One region of the Rhizobium sp. NPDC090275 genome, then DNA from elsewhere that is predicted to be linked to it. Evidence: predicted binding sites of a transcription regulator. Region 1 holds the regulator's gene; each other region holds the start of a gene.
What was found. The regulator LexA, encoded in region 1, represses DNA repair genes until DNA is damaged. The targets are predictions, from matches to a motif close to TGTTCNNNNTGTGTTCNG.
Positions count from the first base shown of each region.

Region 2: a site for LexA is predicted at 889-906, ahead of ACIQUB_RS23595 (metallopeptidase family protein). Genes of this name have one in related genera too.
Region 3: a site for LexA is predicted at 863-880, ahead of ACIQUB_RS14310 (DNA recombination protein RmuC). Genes of this name have one in related genera too.

Region 1 covers NZ_JBIVYL010000002.1:524,432-526,696, reverse strand. The annotation lists gene ACIQUB_RS06890 (VOC family protein) at 1-421, opposite strand, end outside; gene lexA (transcriptional repressor LexA) at 621-1,346, shown strand; gene ACIQUB_RS06880 (ComEC/Rec2 family competence protein) at 1,340-2,265, opposite strand, start outside.
Region 2 covers NZ_JBIVYL010000010.1:99,606-101,870, reverse strand. The annotation lists gene ACIQUB_RS23600 (hypothetical protein) at 1-867, opposite strand, end outside; gene ACIQUB_RS23595 (metallopeptidase family protein) at 1,031-1,468, shown strand; gene ACIQUB_RS23590 (DUF1737 domain-containing protein) at 1,504-1,710, opposite strand; gene ACIQUB_RS23585 (CoA ester lyase) at 1,722-2,265, opposite strand, start outside.
Region 3 covers NZ_JBIVYL010000005.1:99,095-101,359, reverse strand. The annotation lists gene ACIQUB_RS14310 (DNA recombination protein RmuC) at 1-830, opposite strand, end outside; gene ACIQUB_RS14305 (methyl-accepting chemotaxis protein) at 1,026-2,265, shown strand, end outside.

The sequences.
Region 1 (2,265 bases):
AAGCGAGGCGGAACGCGGCGGTCGCCTCGGAACTATCCGGCATCTTCATCTGCCTGGCAAATTGCAGCATCTCGCCGCCGCTCATGCCATCGGCGAGAAAGCGTGTGTGATCACTGTCGGCATCAGGCGTCCCGAAGACGATCGCCGACAGCCCGTCATCGCCGCAGCGGAAGCGAAAGGCGCGGTCGCGGGCGGTGAAGACGTTGCCATCGCCGATGGCCGCTTCGTAAGTCTCCAGGCTGGCGATGCCGAGCGGCTCGAGATAGGTTTTGTCGGCGAAGAAGACGCAGGCATTCTCGGTGCCGAATGGGTGCCGCGCATCGGCGGCGACGGTAAAACCGAGCTTACCCAGGCGCTCGCGCGCCATCTCGATGTTGACGACCGGCAGCACCACGTGGTCCAGAGGATGGGGGTCACTCATCAGCAAATCCTCCCGAAATCGGCAGAGATGTGCGCTGGCTTTCGCCACAATGCAAGAGGCGAGCCCGGTTAAATCGAATGAAGTGCAAAATCGCGACGATTCCGAGCCAAGTTTTACGAAAATTTAGGCACTTGCGGAACACATATGGAACATATAGTGTCCGTTCTGGCTTTGTTTCACGACTCTGGGGTTCATTTCGATGCTGACACGCAAGCAACAAGAACTGCTTCTGTTCATTCATGAGCGGATGAAAGAGTCGGGCGTTCCGCCATCCTTCGATGAAATGAAGGATGCACTCGATCTCGCATCAAAATCCGGCATTCACCGGCTGATCACCGCGCTGGAAGAGCGCGGCTTCATTCGCCGGCTGCCGAACCGAGCGCGCGCGCTCGAGGTGATCAAGCTGCCGGAAGCCTATAATCCGAGCCTGCAGCCGCGACGCGGCTTCTCGCCGAGCGTCATTGAAGGCAGCCTCGGCAAGCCGCAGCCGGTGGCCGCAGCCCCTGCCCCGAAGGCCGCGCCGAGCGCCGACAACGGCAACTCAGCGTCCGTTCCCGTCATGGGCCGCATCGCCGCCGGTGTGCCGATCTCGGCGATCCAGAACAACACCCACGACATCACCGTCCCCGCCGACATGCTCGGCTCCGGCGAGCACTACGCGCTCGAGGTCAAGGGCGACTCGATGATCGAAGCCGGCATTTTCGACGGCGACACCGTCATCATCCGCAACGGCAACACCGCCAACCCCGGCGATATCGTTGTGGCGCTTGTCGATGACGAGGAAGCGACGCTGAAGCGCTTCCGCCGCAAGGGCGCCTCGATCGCGCTGGAAGCCGCGAACCCGGCTTACGAAACGCGTATTTTCGGGCCCGACCGCGTCAAGGTTCAGGGCAAGCTCGTCGGGCTTATTCGCCGGTATCACTGAGTGGTGACGTCACTAGTTGGTGACGGATCATCGCTGAAGCTGTCGTTGCGCCAGTCATAGGCGCGATGGCGCATCCACGGGCGACCGACGCTTTCATAGGCTGTTTTGACGACCGGCGCCCCCTGCTCGTCGATGCGGATTTCGACGGCGCCCGATCGCCTGAGGGTTTCGCCGGTCAATAGCATTGCGCCGGAACGGCATGTCGCCTGGCGCAGACGGACAGGCGTGATGACGATATCGGCAACGTCGCAGGCAGGACCGAGATAGGCGGCGTTTTCGAGCATCGCGATGATGTAGCCGCTGTCGAGCGCTGTCACGCACCAGGCCGTCTTCAGGCACTGAAAAGCGCTGTCATTTGTGGACGCTGCGGCATCGCGCATCATGGCGCGGGCTTCGCCTTGTTGTTTCAGTGTCAGCCTTGGTCGCGGCTCTCCCCTCTTCGGGATGGGCAAGGCCTCGCCTTCAAGCATGTCAGGCGGCTTGTGTTCTTCGATCGCGAGCGCGCGTTGCCATTGCCCGAAGATGAAGTCGGGCGGGCGTTCGCGGTTGCTGGCGAGGCCGTCGCCTGTGACTGCCGCCACGAGGCTCCCATCCTCGGAGACGACCAGCTCGGGCGCAGGTGCCGCAGGCAGCAGAACAACGACGAGCGTTGCAAGCGCGGCTCCCACAGCGCCGATCCATCGCAGCCGTGTCCGCATCAGCCCCCAGACTAGGAAGCCGAGCACGGCGATCGGGAAATACCATTCCGGTATCCGCCCGATATCGACACTGCCGCCCCAGCCGGAAACCATCTTGGCGATGTCGATCACCAGATCCAGCCCGAAGCCGGCGACGGTCCATAGTGGCGCGTCCAGACCAAAGGGCGTCGCCAACATCGCGAGCATTCCGAAAGGCATGACGATGAAGGAGATAACGGGCA
Region 2 (2,265 bases), on a different contig from region 1:
AAAATGCGCTGAGCGTTCGCCTGGAAAGCGAGTGTTGGCTGATGGGCGGACAGGGAAAAACCGGCGGTCATGGGGGTTCCACTCCAGAAGAATGGAGAAGGGAGCCGGGTTTCGGCTCTTCTCCAGGGTGATGCGAAAAATTGGATTGCCGATGCTGCCGCCCAGCATCGAACCATCAGGCAAGGGCCGCGCCGCAGATGGCGCGGGTTCGGCAAGAAAGCGGAAGATGGCGCTGCTGGCCTCTTCTTCCGCTGCTTGCCGCAACAGGAAAAGCGGGCGGCGCGATGCCTTGGCCCGCAGGTTGAGACGGCGGCTTTCCGTCAGGCCGAAGGGCGTGGGATTGCCGCGAACCTCAAGAATGGTGGCTGGAAAGACGCCGCTTTCGACGGCGGTTTCCGCCAGCCACAACGCATCCTCCAGCCTTTTCGGCGCGGCGTGCAGGAAGAGCCGCGGCTTCAGGCCGAAATCGCGGAGGCCGACGGCATAGGGCCGCCCGGCCTCCATCGTCGCCACCGTGTCGGCGATCCAGAGGATCGGCAGGTGCGCGTTTGCCCCCTCCTCTTGCCCGTGCTGGAGCATGGCTGCGATCGCCAGAACGAAGCCGCTGCTTGCGCCGGCATTGCGCAGCAGCGTCGTGCGGATTTCCGTCAGGCCATCAAGCGGCAGGCCGCCGTCGAGTGCCTCATCCAGAGCGGGGATGCCAAGCGGCAGGCGCAGGGCGTCTTCGCTCTTCGGCTTGTCGAGAACGGTGTCGGCCAAAGCCTGGTTTTCCGCCGCCGCCAATGCGGGCACCGGTTTTCCTTCAAGCTTTGCAATGGTTTCGCGGAGCGCAAAAAGCCGCTCGCGCGCCACGGCCGACTGTGCCACGACGTCACTCCATCTATCGGATGTTCCTATTATGTTCCTATGGATTCCAGAGCTCGGCCGAAGAGTCAACAGCCGTTTGATGTGAATTTATTCCTGCCTTTGATTCCGCTCTCGAAAATCAGCGGCAAAGGCTCTATATGGGCGGCAAAGGAAAGGAGCTTTTATGGCTCGCATAGACCAGAGCGACAATTGGCAGGATCGCCACGCTCCGACAATCAGCACGTTCGAGTCCCTGGCGATGGAGGCCTACAGCCACCTGCCGGAAGAATTCCGTGCGCTGACGACCAATCTCACGATCGAGATCGAAGACTTCCCCGACGACGAGGTGTTCGAGGACATGGCGCTGGAAACGCCGTTCGATCTGCTCGGCCTGTTCGAGGGGCGCGGGATTTCCGAGCGCTTCACCATGGAAACGGGCGAGCTGCCGAACCGCATCCGCCTCTACAGGCGGCCGATCCTCGATTATTGGGCCGAGAACGACGAGACGCTGGGTGATATCATCACCCATGTGCTGATCCATGAGATCGGCCACCATTTCGGTCTCAGCGACGACGACATGGAGCGGATCGAGGCGAGCGCCGAAGAGGCGGCCGAGCGCTAGGCGCCGGGGTCTTCACGCGCGCGCCGCAGCAAATCCTACTGTTCGGAGAGCTTCATGTCGGGGTGGTAGTCCTTGCCTTCGACATGCTTGACGATCGCCTGGGCGCACATCACCTGGCCGGTTTGCGAGTTGAAGGTCATGGCCGGGGAGCCGTTCAGCGACCAGCCCTTGTTAAGGGCATCGGTTACGCGGTGGCAGAAGGCGGCGTCGTCCTGGCCGGTCAGAAGGCGGTAGAGCTTCATCACATCGTCTTTCAGTTTGCCGTCTGGCCTTTTGCCTTCTGGCGTTCTGCAATCAGGCGGGCTTTATGAACCAGAGTTTCCGCCTGGACAAGATGCAGCCGTTCGATCATGCGTCCGCCGACATTGATGACGTTGAGGCCATCGGTGGCGGGGTCGGCGAAAGCTTTCATGATCGCTTGGGCTTCTGCGATGGCGGATGCGTCCGGCCCGAAATGCCGGTTGGCGGGCTCGATCTGCGCGGGATGGATCAGCATCTTTCCATCGAAGCCCATGGCGCGTGCCTCGGCGCATTCGGTGTCGAAGCCATCGATATCCTTGAAATCGTTGAAGACGCTATCGATGGCGCAGAGGCCGTAAGCGCGTACGGCGAGGATCACCTGCATCAGCCAGGGCACGAGATATTGCCGGCCGGGCTGCGGCAGTACGCCGGTTTCCTTGCGCAGGTCGTTGAGGCCGACGACGAAGCAATCGAGCCTTGAGCCCGCAGTTCGCCCGGCTTCGGCGATCGCTGCAGCATTGAGGATGCCGCGCGGTGTCTCGATCATCGCCCAGATT
Region 3 (2,265 bases), on a different contig from region 1:
TCGAAATTCTCGTGAATTTCCGCGAAGATCGATTCCGACGGCACGAAGAGGAATGCGGTGTCCTGCGTTTCGCCCTGGATCAGATACTTCTCCGCGATATCGCGGATATGGATCTCCATATCGCGCCGTAACTGCTGCGACGCGGCCTTGGCAAGATCCGGCCCGCTCGCCTCGCGAATGGCATTCCATCCTTCCAGCGGAAACTTGGCGTCGATGACAAGCGGCGGCGCGCCATTGGGCATCCGGATCGTGCAGTCCGGGCGTGAGCCGTTGCTCAGCGTCTGCTGGAAGGCATAGGCGCCGATCGGCAGGCCATCGGCAACGATCGTCTCCATCCGCGATTGGCCAAAGGCGCCGCGCGTCTGCTTGTTGGACAGGATCGCCTGCAGCCCGACGACGTCCTTGGCGAGCGTCTGGATATTGTTCTGCGCCGCATCGATGACCGCCAGCCGCTCCTGCAGTCTCCTCAGGTTCTCATGCGTCGACTTGGTCTGCTCCGTGATGGTGGTGCTGACCCGCTGCGACATGCCATCGAGGCGCTGGCTGATTGCCTGGTTGAGTTCCGATTGCCGAGAGCCGAACACCTCGGCCATCGCCGCCATCCGGCCCTGCATTTCCGATTGGATCCGCAACAGTTCCATCATCCGCGCATCCGCCTCGGCGGCTCGCTCCAGCGCCTCCTCGGCCTGCTCGCGCCGAGCCTGGCCGCCACGAACCAGCAAGGCAAGCATCAGGACGATCACGATGGCCAGTGCCGCGCCGGCAAGGGCAAGCGACATGGGGCTGAGACCGGAAAGGGTGGCGGAAAACGACTCGGTGCTGGTTGTCATCTCGGCACCATAGCAAAGTCGTGCAGCTTTTCCAGATCAAAACGTGAACATCGTAAATGGTCTTACGGGCGGCGCGTGCTGCGGCATTCGAGCACCAGCTAAGAAATAACCGCATAATTTAACACTTGCGAAACTATATTCGGCAAAAGCTGCGCGAAAATTGCCCTTCATCAAATGCAAAAGCAGAAATATATTATGAGCAGCCAGCAGCCTGAAAACGGTCTCAAGCAACGCCTCGATTTCATCGAACTGGACGACAACGCGCGGCAATCGCTGCGCCAGATGCGTCCGGCGATTTCGGAGCTGCTGAGCGGCGCGCTCGAACGATTCTACGGGAAGCTGGCGCGCACGCCCTCGGTCGCGAGCTTCTTCTCCGACAAGTCGCATATGAATAGTGCCAAGACCCGGCAGGAGGCGCATTGGGCCAATCTCGCCGGTGGCAATTTCGACGAGGCCTACGTCAAGGGCGTCGTCGCGGTCGGCAAGACCCATGCGCGCATCGGCCTCGAGCCGCGCTGGTACATCGGCGGCTACGCGCTTCTTATGAGCGATCTGATCAAGGGGCTGATGGCCAAGGAATGGCCGTCGCGCTTCGGTCGCGGCCAGGGCAAACTGCTCGCCGAAAAGCTCACCGCCGTCGTCAAGGCCGCGATGCTGGATATGGATTATTCGATCTCGGTCTATCTGGAAGCGCTGGAAGAAAAGCGGCTGAAGCTCGAAGAGGAACGCCAAAAGGCAGAAGCCGATCAGGCCATGGCGCTGAGCCATCTCCGTCGCGGTCTCGAAGCGCTGTCGCGCGGCGACCTCGAAGCTACCTTGCCGGCTGATCTGCCGGGCAACTTCAAGGATATGGGTGACGACTACAACCGCGCAGTGGCCGCCCTTCGCGCCTCCTTCGCATCGGTTCGCGCCACATCAGGCGAAATCCTGCGCGGCACCGATGTGATCGCCAAGGGCTCGGACGATCTGGCGTTGCGCACCGCCCAGCAGGCAGCCGGCGTCGAGGAAAGCTCGGCTGCCCTGCAGCAGCTCTCCGTCAGCGTCGGCCAGACGGCATCCAACGCCGAAAAGGCGTCGGCGGCCGTGCGCGAAACGCAGCAGAAGGCGAAGAACTCCGGCGAACTGGTCACCAGCGCCGTCTCCGCCATGGCCGGCATTGAAAGATCGTCGAGCGAGATCACCAAGATCATCGGCGTTATCGACGATATCGCCTTCCAGACCAACCTTCTCGCGCTGAATGCGGGCGTTGAAGCAGCGCGCGCGGGCGAAGCCGGTAAGGGCTTTGCCGTCGTCGCCCAGGAAGTCCGTCAGCTGGCACAGCGCTCGGCCGATGCCGCCAAGGAGATCAAGAAGCTGATCTCCGAGAGCTCCGCGCAGGTCAACCAGGGCGTCGATATCGTCAGCAGCACCGGCGAGTCGCTGAGCGACATGATCA